DNA from 3 places in the Sinorhizobium sp. CB7 genome. Region 2 is predicted to be linked to each of the others. Evidence: predicted binding sites of a transcription regulator. Region 2 holds the regulator's gene; each other region holds the start of a gene.
What was found. The regulator LexA, encoded in region 2, represses DNA repair genes until DNA is damaged. The targets are predictions, from matches to a motif close to TGTTCNNNNTGTGTTCNG.

Region 1: a site for LexA is predicted at 1,874-1,891, ahead of AAE029_RS04780 (ribonuclease). Genes of this name have one in related genera too.
Region 3: a site for LexA is predicted at 1,715-1,732, ahead of AAE029_RS18555 (PA0069 family radical SAM protein). Genes of this name have one in related genera too.

The regions. Positions count from the first base shown of each region.
Region 1 is NZ_JAULLL010000002.1:128,657-133,205, reverse strand. It holds gene AAE029_RS04790 (hypothetical protein) at 1-722, opposite strand, end outside; gene AAE029_RS04785 (hypothetical protein) at 787-1,002, opposite strand; gene AAE029_RS04780 (ribonuclease) at 1,111-1,860, opposite strand; gene AAE029_RS04775 (alpha/beta fold hydrolase) at 2,082-2,954, shown strand; gene AAE029_RS04770 (DMT family transporter) at 2,973-3,935, shown strand; gene AAE029_RS04765 (CaiB/BaiF CoA transferase family protein) at 3,956-4,549, shown strand, end outside.
Region 2 is NZ_JAULLL010000019.1:37,887-42,435, reverse strand. It holds gene AAE029_RS28450 (ComEC/Rec2 family competence protein) at 1-1,503, shown strand, start outside; gene lexA (transcriptional repressor LexA) at 1,484-2,203, opposite strand; gene AAE029_RS28440 (hypothetical protein) at 2,519-2,851, shown strand; gene AAE029_RS28435 (BA14K family protein) at 3,095-3,601, shown strand; gene AAE029_RS28430 (glycosyl transferase) at 3,959-4,549, shown strand, end outside.
Region 3 is NZ_JAULLL010000009.1:211,513-216,061, forward strand. It holds gene AAE029_RS18550 (ribonuclease HII) at 1-263, opposite strand, end outside; gene AAE029_RS18555 (PA0069 family radical SAM protein) at 490-1,647, opposite strand; gene AAE029_RS18560 (glycosyl transferase) at 1,787-2,305, shown strand; gene moaB (molybdenum cofactor biosynthesis protein B) at 2,368-2,922, opposite strand; gene AAE029_RS18570 (4-(cytidine 5'-diphospho)-2-C-methyl-D-erythritol kinase) at 2,922-3,824, opposite strand; gene AAE029_RS18575 (tetratricopeptide repeat protein) at 3,831-4,549, opposite strand, start outside.

The DNA of each region.
Region 1 (4,549 bases), on a different contig from region 2:
GTCGAGACGATACCACCCGGACCGATGAAAGCCAGCGCCGAAAAGGCCGTGACAGCGACCATTGACACTGAAGCCGCAATAAGTAGCTCCCGAACGCCGCGCGCTCCCTGGATATAGCAAAGCACAAGCCCACCGTAGGCGACCACAACGAAGGGAAGGCATTCGAGACCAATGACAACGGAAAGCGCACTACCCGCTCCGATCATCATGCCTCCCCTGCGGTCCCAGCGAGCCAAACCGTCGATGACCATCAGCATCGTGATGATCTGAGCATTATGGTGGTCGATACGTCCGGGCGCAAACTCCAGCACGGCCATGGTCATAGCGAAGGTCATGATAGCAAGCGAAATCTGGTAAGACAGCTTCCGCAGCTCGAAGCCTACCATCAGCCTCTGTACGATCGACGCCGCGAGAAGGCTGAAAATCGCCAACATCAACGGCGGCCAAATATGAAAAGCGAGTCCTACGGCTCGCTGTGGGCTTACGAAAGGCATGAGCATTTTGGCGACCGCCACATATGGCAGGTCAACCAGCCGCGACCAGGGCGAGGTATAGACGTCTGGCATCGAGACAAACGGCAAGCGCAGATCGTACCAGTTGCCGTACGCAGACATCAAATAGCGGATCTGCAATTCCCGCATCTGGTCATCGACATCAGCCATAAACGGCCGCCCATCGGCGAGATCAATTAGAACCAATATCAATCCGACGCCGTAGATCATTAGAAAGCTGCGTATCGGAGAAACATCTGCAACAGCTGAAGTATCAGCCTCGGCCGGCAATATATTAGACATCGGCGATCACGCGATCTAAGTTTCCAAAGGCCCAAAACAGCGGCCGGCAAATCTCGGCGGCCAATAGCGCGCCATCCACATCCATCAGATAGGCTCTTCCATCAACCCAGTCCAAACCCACCAGCAGTAAAGCCGTCAGGATGACCAATGGCAGAAGACGCCACGGGAAGGCACTTTCGGCGACGGCCCCAAAATCACGCGCCGGCATTGAGACCGTATCGCACACTACAAAAGATCCCGATTGAACCGGCTGTTGAACTACAACCGATCCTAATCGGGATCTGCTAAGAATTTACTGATGCATCATCTGTCGATTTCAGGAGCCGACCGCGTCGACGACACCCTCGTTGCAGCCAGCCGTCGTACTTCCGGCGTTCTGGATCAACTTTCCAAGTTGTGGTGTTCCACCTTCCTTCGAAACGGCATCCTCTGAGAGGCCGATCGTCAGCTCCGAAATCATGCGCAGATTGCCCACGCGCCGGCAGCTCATTTTGACGCGGTCCCCGGCTCCAGCGCCAAAGCTCTTGTCGAAAGCCTGTTTGATTTCCTCGACCTTCAGCGATTTGCCGATATTGGCGGCGAAAAGATCGCGCACCGCCGAGGCATTCAGTTCACCCATAAGTCGCAACGAAAGATTGAAATATTCATCTGCCGCCAGTCCCATGCAAGTGCCGTGTTTTATCCATTCGTGGCGTTCAAGGCCCGATTGCGTGCCCGGCATCGCTTTCGCAAGGGCCGTCTGTGTATCCGCGGACAGCTTTACCTCGGGCAGTTTGTTCCAGTCGCCGTCCTTGTCGGCAGCACGCTGGTCGGCCGTAACGTTGCAATAATTCCGCCGCATCGGCCAGAGGCCGTGCAGCGAGAAATTCGTCGCATCGTGACGATCCTTCGTCTGGCTGCCGCATTCCGGCTTGCGCTGGTTCGTTGCGCAAAACGCCGGTTGCCAGCTTGCAGCAAGAATGAATCGGGTTTTACCAGTTTCGTTTTTCTCCTGTGCCTGGAGGCCCTGCGTGCTAAATACGATTGCGGCGATTACTACCGCGAAACTAAAGGTGCTCTTTCTCATGCCGCTCCCCAATAAGAACAATGCGAGAACAAATAAGCATCAATGAGAAAACATTGCAACCATGAATCGTAATTCCAGCAAATATTTCATCTGGCAGAATCGGACCTGTTCTTTACTGCATCGCCTCGCTTCGGCTGCACTGCCATGGGCAAGGGGCGAGCGTGTTTAGACAGACGCGATGGCTAGAAAGCAAGACCGGCGCAACGCTTGCCTACCATCACATGGAGGCGAGCACGCCGGCCCATGGAATTCTCCTTGTCTGCCACGGTCTTGCCGAACACGCACGGCGCTATGAACGCTTCGCAGCCGCGATGGCCGTGCGCGGCTATCATGTCTATGTCCATGACCATCGTGGTCATGGCGAGACTATCGCGCCGGATGCCCCCATCGGGCAGTTCGCGCGTCACAATGGCGTCGACCTAGTGATCAGGGACACGATTGCCGTGCGCAACCTTGCGGCATCTTTGCATCCGGGCCTGCCGATCATCATCTTCGGCCACTCCATGGGCGGGCTGATCAGCCTGAATACCGCAGTCACCGCGCCGGAGAGATTCGACGCAGCCGCAGTCTGGAACGCAAATTTCAATCCGGGAATTGCGGGACGCGCAGCGCAGGCAATTCTTCTCGCCGAGAGGATGTTAAAAGGATCCGACGTTCCGAGCGGTTTTCTGCCCAGGCTTACCTTTGGAGCCTGGGGACAATCCATCACTGATCGTCGTACGGAATTCGACTGGCTGTCGCGCGATACGGCGGAGGTCGACAAATACATTGGCGATCCGCTCTGCGGCTTTGATTGTTCCGTCTCGCTCTGGCTTGACGTTTTTGCGCTCACGTTCCGCGCCCCTCAAAGGACGCATCTCGCAAGTCTCCCGAGACACATGCCGTTCCACATCGTCGGTGGCGGACAGGATCCGGGAACCGACAACGGGAAAGCAGTCCTCTGGCTGTCAAATCATTTGAAAAAACTCGGCTTCTCCCATATCACCACGAAAATATATCAGGACATGCGGCACGAGACTTTAAACGAAATCAGCGCCGAGACCGCCATTTCGCAGTTTGCGGACTGGTGCGATCGAATAAGCTCAAGGTCCTGAGCGAAAGGGATCTTTTGAATGCGCGGCGCTGCCGGTAAGCTGAATCTCGCCTCCCCCTCCTCCGAGATCACCACTGGCTTGCTCCTGATGTTCCTGTCGGTGCTCGCTTCGCCGCTTATCGACATCTTCTCCAAACTTGCAACGGCGACGGTGCCGCCCGCCGAAGTCACGGCGGCTCGTTTCATTGTCCAGTCTCTGTTCATGCTGCCGATGCTCTTGCACCGTCGCATCTGGAGCGAGTTCTCCTGGCGCCAGAGCGGTTTTCATGCAATCCGTGGCGGCGTGCTGACACTTTCGATGATCTGCTTTGTGACCACATTGAAGGTCATGGAGGTGGCCGATGCCATCGCCATCTTCTTCGTCGAGCCGATCATCCTGACGATCCTCGGCAGCATCTTCCTCAAAGAGATAATCGGCTGGAGACGCTATACGGCCTGTGCGGTCGGCTTCTTCGGTGCGATGCTCATCATTCAGCCAAGTTTCCAAGAAGTGGGCTTCATAGCGCTCCTGCCGGTCGTCACCGCTTTCTGTATCGCCATCTACGCCCTGATGACGCGCGCGCTGGCGCACGGCGAAGATCCCTGGTCCATGCAGTTCCAGACAGGTGTTTGGGGCATCGTCATTTGTGGCCTGCTGTTGACTTTCGGAGAGGGCACAGGTTCCGAGACCTTCGGTCCGGTCGTTCCGGATACCGCCGCCCTTTTCCATCTCTTCGGCACCGGTCTAACGGCTGCGGTCGCCGGTATCCTTGGCGTCTATGCCTATCGTGCCGCGCCCGCTTCCACACTCGCGCCACTGCAATATTTCGAGATCGTTTCTGCCACCATCTTTGCATGGCTGGTCTTCGGGGATTTCCCCGATCTCCTGAAATGGATCGGCATCCTCATTATCATTGCATCCGGTCTCTACATTCTCTGGCGCGAGCGCCGCTTTGCATCGCGTCCCGTATCCGATACATCTGAACAGGCGCGGGCGCCCTGAAATCCGTCCGCGGGGAGATCATGACGGAAATAACGAAAAAGAAACCGCCGCTTGCCGGTATTCGGGTCATCGAACTCGCTCGGGTTCTGGCGGGTCCTTGGGCAGGCCAGATGCTCGCTGATCTTGGCGCCGACGTTATCAAGATCGAGAACCCGGAAGGCGGCGACGATACACGCCACTGGGGGCCTCCCTTTGTCGAGGGCAGCGATGGCGAAGCTCTTTCCGCCGCCTACTATCATTCCACCAATCGCGGCAAGCGATCGGTCGTAGCGGACCTCAAGACCGAGGAAGGCCAGGCGTTTGTTCGCCGGCTCGTCCAGACGGCCGACGTTCTCATCGAGAACTTCAAGGTCGGGGGATTGGTAAAATACGGGCTGGATTATGAAAGCCTGCGAAAGACCAACCCCAAGCTCGTCTATTGCTCCATCACCGGTTTCGGCCAAACCGGCCCCTACGCCAATCTCGCCGGCTACGACTACATCGTGCAAGGCATGTCGGGCTTCATGTCGATTACCGGGGATCCGGAGGGCCAGCCGATGAAGGCCGGCGTCGCCATCGCCGATATCTTCACGGGCATCTACGCGGTCTCAGCGATCGAAGCCGCGCTGATTCAC
Region 2 (4,549 bases):
CTGGCGCATATCATCGCCATCTCCGGGCTGAACATGGCGCTTTCGGCCGGCATCTTCTTTATCGGTTTCCGTTCCGTACTGAGCCTCCTTCCCGGGATGGCTCAAGCTTATCCGACCAAGAAGATCGCGGCCTTCGGTGCGCTTGTTGCAGTTACTGCCTATTTCCTCATCTCCGGCTTCGGAGTCTCCGCCGAACGCGCCTTCATCATGATGGCCATCATGCTGATTGCGGTCTTCTTTGACCGCCCTTCGCTCAGCCTCCGCAATGTCGCCCTGTCGGCGATCGTCATACTGGTGCTATCGCCATCCGAAGTTCTGGGGCCGAGCTTCCAGATGTCGTTTGCTGCTACGCTGGCACTGATTGCAGGCTACGCGGTCTGGAAGGACCGGCCCGCTCATACGCCATTCCATACCACAAATCCTGCCTTGCTTGCCCTGTTGCTGGCCGCGCGGTTCTTCGGTGGGATTTTGCTGACATCTCTGATCGGAGGTCTGTCCACGGCAGTTTTTGCAATCGAGCATTTTCACCGATTGGCGACATATGGCCTTGCCGCCAACCTGGCTGCCATGCCGGTCATAACCTTCATCGTGATGCCGGCGGGGCTATTCGCCATGCTGCTGATGCCCTTCGGTCTGGATCCAACGCTATGGAAGGTTGTCGGTTTCGGCCTCGATCTCGTCATCGCCATTGCAAAGACCATCGCGGACTGGGGCGGCAATATCGACGTCGGGCGCCTGCCGTCGTGGTTCTTTCCTGTCATGGTCGGGGGCTTTCTGCTGCTCACTCTGCTTCGCACGAAATTGCGGCACACGGGAACGCTCACGCTTGCGATCGCATTGATTCTCGTATGCCTAGTGCCGCCGGCGCCACAGCCGGACATGCTGATTTCCGAGGATGGTGGGCTTGTCGCTGTGATTCATGACGACGAGCTCGCTACCAATCGCGATCGCCCGCCGAGTTTCATCTTCGAACAGTGGCAGCATGCGCTTGCGATTTCTCAGCACCGAAGGCCGAAAACCATTGATGGGGAGCAGGCCAACCCCTCCGCTTCAAGCAAGTCCCGCCGCAGATTGGATGCTGCAGAACGCCAGCAGGCGAGGGAAGCCATGCGTGCCGCAACGGAGGCAGGAACGGATAGGGGCTTCGTCTGCGCAAAGAGGGCATGGTGCACGACGAAGCTGCCGAACGGAAAGGTAGTCACGACGATCGACGATGCTGCCTATCTTGGCCCGGCATGCGACACCGCTCAGATCGTCATCACGTCGATAAGGCTCCGCTTTGACCGTTGCAGGTCGGGTGCGGCACTTTTCACCGGAGAAACACTACGCAAGACTGGCGCAGTGGAAATACGCTTCGATCAGGAAGGGCCGGTTATCAAAACCGCCTTCGATACGTTGGAGAGGCCCTGGAACCGGCACCGCGCCTATGATTGGCGATCGGATCGCTTCACGGAGCAGGCAACATTGGAAACGCCCGCTTCAATCAATGATAGCGACGAATGAGCCCGACGAGCTTTCCTTGAACCTTGACGCGATCGGGGCCGAAGATGCGCGTCTCGTAAGCGGGATTTGCTGCTTCGAGAGCAATCGATGCGCCCTTGCGCCGGAACCGTTTGAGCGTTGCTTCCTCGTCATCCACCAGTGCAACGACGATATCGCCGGGATTGGCCGTCGTAACATTGCGAATGATGACCGTGTCGCCGTCGAAGATGCCGGCATCAATCATCGAATCGCCCTTGACCTCGAGAGCGTAATGTTCGCCGCTGCCGAGCATGTCGGCGGGAATGACGATGTCATGCGTATTGTTCTGGATGGCCGAGATCGGCACGCCGGCGGCGATGCGGCCCATCACCGGGATGGAGACGGATTTGCCGGGATCCTCAGTAACGGGCTTTATCGGTGCAGCCGCAATCGGCTGAGGCTTGCCAAGGCTTCCTTCGATGACACTCGGCGAGAAGCCGCGCCGTGGCTGAATACTCGGGCTATAGGCCTCGGGCAGCTTGATAACCTCAAGCGCGCGAGCCCGGTTGGGCAGGCGGCGAATGAAGCCACGCTCTTCGAGCGCTGTGATCAGCCTATGGATTCCCGATTTTGATGCCAGATCGAGCGCGTCCTTCATCTCATCAAAGGATGGCGGAACACCAGATTCCTTCATCCGCTCGTGTATGAAAAGGAGCAGTTCCTGTTGTTTGCGCGTCAACATTTTTGCTGGAACCCCAGATCGGTGAAACAAAGCCAGAACAGACACTATATGTTCCATATGTGTTCCGCAAGTACCTAAATTTTCGTGAAAGTTTTCGAGATACTCAAAATATTTTTGCTTCAGGCCCCATGTTGGAATTTGGACTGAAAAATGCCGGACAATAGGGCATATTAGTTGTTTCAGGACCAAGTGGTGCCGCCGGTAGCAGTTCGGTGCAGATCGCTCTAGCCCGTTTTCAATCGGCCTCTACTTTAGTGCTGTGGCGGATAAAGCGGCCTGCCGCAGATCTCCGCTTTTCGGAAAAGCGAGGATGCCATGCGAATGATTCTTGCAGGGATTGCCATAATTTTTGCCACTGCTGCCGGCGCGCATGAAGCTCCGTCCGGCTTTACCTATGAGCCCTATTGTTGCAATGGAGACGGCCACAACGGTGATTGCCAGCAAATTTCATCGAAGACGGTTCGTCCCGTTCCGAAGGGATTTCAGGTGACCCTGCTGCCCGGTGATCACCGCCTGGCGACACACAAGCACGTGTTCTTCGTTCCTCAGACGCAAACGATGGAGTCTCCGGACGGCGCCTATCATCTTTGCCTTTTCCCAAACGAATATACCGTGCGCTGCTTCTATGCGCCTCCAATGGGTTTCTGAGGCTCGCCGAAACCGCACACAGTGGCACGAGAGATAGGCTGTGGCGTCCTGCCAAAGGCAGGCATGTCGCGGGAACCCGGCATGAACGTCGCTCACCGCATTGTCGTGCTCGGACCCGGCGCTTGAATTGAAGGCGGAACGTCCCGGTAACATTTTCGGGAGCGCTCGAACGTTCACCTTCGGTTCACGTTGAGGGTAAGATGATATGCGATGCTCGCATCATTCCGACAAGGTGAGGAAGACATGAAAAAGCTAGCCATCATCATCCTGTCGGCCACAACTGCCTTTACAGGTGTTGCCCCGGCCGAAGCTTTTCCTTTGCCCGCCGCAATGACAATGCCTGGAGTCGAGGCGTCCTCGGATGTTCAGCAAGTCGATCATCGAAGGTTCATTCCTCGTTACGGCAGCAACAATCCCCATATCAGGCGGTGGGACCGTGAAAATAACTCCCCACGCAGCTATTTCGGTCGCTACAGCTATCGGGACGGCTATTATCGCGGTGATTACTACCGCGACGGCTACTATCGGCGCCGTCACTATCGCAGGTACGATCACGGAGACGCTGCAGCCGCTATCATCGGTGGGTTGGCGACAGGGGCGATCATCGGCGCTCTGGCGTCGCAGCCGAGATATTACGGCGGCAATGGGCACGCGAACTGGTGCTACAGTCGATATCGATCCTATCGCGCATGGGACAACACTTATCAGCCCTATTACGGCCCCCGTCGTCAATGTGTGTCGCCATACTGATCGTGGAAGGCCGTCGCAGATTTCACGTCCCGCCATCGCGCTGGGTCCTTCATACCGCGTTTTCAGCGACGCGATATTTGAGACGAGGCAACAGTGGCTTTTATTCTTCTGCAACTCGCTTCTTCGGCTGATGAGGCAAAGTAACATCACTTCAGTGAAGACGTGAAGTGTAACTGATTGCAGGATTGATCGCGGTCGGGTTGCTTGTTATTCGAAGATCACGACCCGGTCGATACTTGGCAGGTTTAAAATGCAATCGTACACGTGCACATTTTTGCAAGCGGCGCTGAATGGTGTCTGCGCGTGCCGTGACATTGGCGCAAAAATTCTTTTGGTCGTTCAGGAAAATTCAGCGGGATGATGACGAGAATTCTTGCCGCGAGCGGTGGCGTCAAGCAAGTCATTTGCATGAATTGGGGGACCAAGTACGGTGCAACATTCATCAATCGACTCTACGGTATGGTTGCTCGCAACATCACACCGCCCTTCACCTTCACCTGCTTCACCGACAACAGGGAAGGATTGAACCCGGGGATACTGTGCGAAGACCTGCCGGATCTTGATCTCGAGAAAATGCCGGTGAACACGAAGGGCATTTGGCAAAAGGCAAGACTCTGGGGTCCAAAGCTCGGCAGCCTCTCCGGTCCGGTGCTCTATCTGGATCTCGATTTGGTTGTCGTCGCGTCTCTCGACCCGTTCTTCGAGGTTGGAAATCCGGATGATGTTGTCATGGCTCAAAACCAGACCACACCCTTCGAGCGTCTCGGCCAATCCTCCGTCTTCCGATTCCCCGTAGGCAAGCTCGTCCCCTTGCAGGAAAAGTTTCGCGCCAACCCTCAGGCGATCGCCGATGAATATAAATACGAGCAACGCTTTCTCACCCGCAACGCGCCGGGCAAACTGAAGTTCTATCCTCGACGCTGGGTTTTGCATTTCAGACAGGACTGT
Region 3 (4,549 bases), on a different contig from region 2:
GTCGCAAGAATTTCGATGAACAACTCTTCGCGGCGCTGCGCGGAAAGCAGCTTGGAATCGTTGAGACCCTCAGGGATGCGGTCAGGGTCGAGAATGACGGCGGCGGCCACGACAGGGCCCGCGAGCGGTCCCCGCCCGGCCTCGTCAGCGCCTGCGACAGGCCAATGCCCGGCCTTTCTTGCCGCAAGCTCGAGGCGGAAATCCGGTACGGGTGGAGCCTCTTCGAAAAGCAGAGGAGAATCGGGTGGCGTGCGACGTTTCATGCGGCAGAAACTGACACGCCAACCCGATCTCCTGCAAGCCCCCGGTTTTAGGGCGGCAGCCGGGGACTTCTCGGCGGAGGGAGGACAGGGTGGCCGTCCGCCGGATATGAATTCTTAGAGCCGGATGATTTCAGGTCGAATCGACCTGAAATCTGAATCCGCCTTAACTCAAAAATTGGAGCGGGATGTCGGCCGAAAATCGCACACACTTTTCGGCATCCCTGCTCTAAAGCAGCGACAATTGCACACCGCTGCCGTCAGGCGGCACGAAGAGATCGTCGCGAAGCTGGATGCCGCGCCTCGTCATGCCGAGCCGCTTCACGGCAAGCTCGAACCGGCGGCTGATCTGCCAAGCATAGGGCCCGGCTCCCTTCATGCGTTTGCCGAACTCGGCATCGTAATCCTTGCCGCCGCGCATGGAGCGCACCAGCGACATCACGTGGCGATAGCGGTCAGGATAGTTTTGCAGAAGCCAGTCGCGAAACAGCGGGCTTACCTCCAGCGGCAGGCGCAGGATGACATAGCTCGCCTCGCTCGCCCCGGCTGCCTTCCCCGCATCGAGGACCCGTTCGATCTCGTGATCGTTGAGCGCAGGAATTACAGGCGCCACCATGATCGCCGTCGGTATTCCCGCCTCGGCGAGCACGCGAATTGCCTCGATCCGACGTGTAGGCGTCGATGCGCGCGGTTCCATCGTGCGGGCAAGCTTGCGGTCGAGCGTCGTCACCGATATGCCGACGCGCACGAGGTTCTTGCCCGCGAGTTCCGCCAGGATATCGAGGTCTCGAATGATCATGGCCGATTTCGTCACGATCGATACTGGATGGTTCGCCTTGTTCAGTACTTCGAGGATCTGGCGCATGATCCGCCATTCCTTCTCGATCGGCTGATAAGGATCGGTATTGGTGCCGATGGCAATCACCCGCGGCTTATAGCCGGGCTTTGCCAGTTCACGTTCGAGCAACTTTGCCGAATCCGGCTTGGCAAAGAGTTTGGATTCAAAGTCGAGGCCGGCCGAAAGTCCCATGTAAGCGTGCGTCGGACGGGCGAAGCAATAGATGCAGCCGTGTTCACAGCCGCGATAAGGATTGATCGAGCGATCGAAGGAAATGTCCGGCGACGTGTTGCGGGTGATCGCAGTCCGCGGTTTTTCCACCTGCACCTCGGTCTTGAACGGGGGCAGTTCCTCAAACGTCTGCCAGCCATCGTCGAAAACCTCGCGTCGCAAGGGTTCGAAACGGCCGCTAGGATTGAGGCCGGCCCCGCGCCCGCGGCGCCGATCCACTTCGATCCTGAGGCCCGAGGCCTTGATCATCGCATCGGCAATATCTGCCGTGTTGGCAGGCGCGAATGCGGCCTGCCCTGCAAGGGACTGCTCGTTCATCGGTAAAACTCCTGGGCGGAGGCTGTTGCGGCCGCCTCAGCCTTGATTAAATTCCTATCTCGAAAATGAGAACATTGCAAGAACAAAATATGGAATCTGGTTGCTGGCAATAGTTTGTGCGCCGCATTATAAATGGGCAATGTTGACAGTTATTCTCGAATGCCAGGATCAAGAATCCGAACTGGCGCAGACATTATCGGCGCTGGTCGCAGGGGCGGTCGAAGGCCTGGTAAGCGATGTTGTCGTGCTGGATCACGGCTCGCGCGACGGTAGCTCGCGTGTGGCGGATGCGGCCGGCTGCCGCTTTTATTCCCAATGGGACATCAAGGATATCGTGCGCGCTGCACGCGGCGAATGGCTGCTGCTGGTGGAGCCGGGTGCAAGACCGCAGAAGGGTTGGATCGACGAAATCGCCGAATACGTCGCGCTGAATAAGGTGCCCGCGCGCTTTTCCGCATCACGCAATTACCGACGTCCGTTTTTTAAGCGAATCGGTCGATCCTTGCCGCCGCTGGAGCTCGGACTCCTGGTCCCGAAGAGGCTGGCCGTCGCAACCGCCAAAACCGGTATGCCGCTCCACGAATTTGCCAAGGGGCAGAAGATCAGCCAGCTATCGAGCGAATTGATCCCTTCCTGGGTCGCCCGGGCGGCGAGATAGGTTTTAAAGTGATTCCAGGAAGAGTGCAGAGCGGTTCTGCGTCTCCATAAAGCTGACCCGCTCTATCGCGAGGTACCGCCCCGTTTCAGGTGCTCATTGAGACGCGGCATGATCTCCACGAAATTGCACGGCATGTGGCGGTAGTCGAGCTGTGCCTTCAGAATGCCGTCCCAGGCATCCTTGCAGGCGCCGGGGGAACCTGGCAGCACGAAGATGAAGGTCGCGTTTGCGACGCCGCCCGTGGCACGTGACTGTATGGTCGAGGTACCGATCTTGTCGTAGGAGATACGATGGAACACTTCGGAAAAGCCGTCCATGCGCTTTTCGAAAAGCGGCTCCAGAGCCTCGGGCGTCACGTCGCGTCCGGTAAAGCCGGTGCCGCCGGTAGTGATCACGACGTCGATATCCGCATCGAGTGTCCAGGTCCTCACCTGATCGCGGATCCTTTCCGCGTCATCGGGGACAATGGCGCGCGCGACCAGCCTGTGCCCCGCTTCGGTCAGCCGTGAGACAAGCGTATCACCGGATTTGTCATTATCGGCTGTGCGCGTATCGGATACCGTGAGGACGGCGATGCCGACCGGAATGAAGGGCCGTTGCTCGTCCAAGCCTGCCATCATGCGACTCCCGTAACGGTTTTGACTGCCTTGAAATACCAGTCTGGCCGCGCCCCGTGAAGCGCGGCTGCGGCTCGGGCCGCTTCTTGCATGTCGTAAAACAGCCCGAAACAGGTGGCACCTGATCCCGACATGCGCGCCAGCAGCGCGCCTTCGGCCATAAGCATATCGGAAAGCGTGCCGATGTCTTCGATAAGCATGCGCGCCGGCGCTTCCAGATCATTCCTGAGGGTCTTGATGATCGAGATCCAGGCTGCGATGTCCCTGGGACGCTCCAGGATCGCAAGCGGTGGATTGTTCTTGCGCTCCAGCCTGCGGAAAACCTCCGGCGTCGAGATTTCGATCAGCGGATTGCCCAGCACCAGGGCGAAGGAGGGCATCGCTGGAACCGGCAGGATCTCCTCGCCGATGCCGCGTGCGATCAGAGGCCGGCTTTCCAGGCACATAGGAACGTCGGCGCCGAGCCGGACGGCAAGCGAGGCCAGCGTCTGGTGAGGCAGTTCCGCTTTCCACACCTTTAGCAATCCGCGTAGGGTGGCTGCCGCGTCCGCCGATCCCCCGCCGATGCCGGATGCGATCGGCAGGTTCTTTTCGAGATGGATATGGACCGGCGCGGCCGTCTGCCCCGCAGCGACCACCGCGTCCCGCAAGAGATCACGCGCTTTGACCACAAGGTTTCCGTCACCGACGGACAGGCGTGAGGCAAAACGTCCCGACAGACTCAATCCATCGTCGCCAGACGCTGAAAAGCCGAGACGATCGCCGTGTTCGGCGAAGGTGACCAGCATATCCAGCAGATGATAACCATCAGCCCTCCGGCCCGTCACATGCAGGGCCAGATTAATCTTTGCGAAGGCGTTTTCGGTAACGGCGAAATCGCCCGGCATGCCGGATTGTGGCATGGCTCGTCAGGATTTCCTGTCCGCAGGAGGAGGGACAACAGGCGCCGGATCCGGCTGCTTCTTGTCCGCTGCCCTGGCGTCATTGTCGACCGCGGGCAGGCCGTTGGCGATCTTGTCCTTGAGCTTCGGGATTTCCGTTTCCTCTGGATTGGCGGCAAGGGCGCGATTCCATTGATAGGCCGCTTCCAGTTTGCGTCCAACCCGCCAGTAGGCATCTCCGAGGTGATCATTGATCGTCGCGTCGCCAGCCTTGAGCTGTGCCGCCTTTTCAAGCTCGTTGACCGCGTCGTCAAAACGGTTGAGCCGATAATAGGCCCAGCCGAGCGAATCCACGATGTAACCGTCGTCCGGCCGCAGGTCGACCGCCTTGCGGATCATATCCAGCCCCTCGTCGAGATTCCGGTTCATGTCGACCCAGGAATAGCCAAGATAGTTCAGTACCTGCGGCTGGTCTGGGTTGAGCTCCAGCGCCTTTCGGAAATTCGGCTCGGCCTGATCCCATTTCTTCAGCCGTTCATAGGCAATGCCGCGCTGGAAAAAGATGGACCAGTTTCCAGCAGTCGGAAGCGGTCCGATGATCTCGACGGCCTTATCGTAATTGGTGGCCATCGCCGCGTAATCCTTGGCGTCCGAGAGCACGCTGCCGTATGCGAGATAGCTGCGGATGTCGTTGGGATCGGATGCGATGAGTTCCTGCAGATGCTTCTTCGCATCGTCCACCTTAC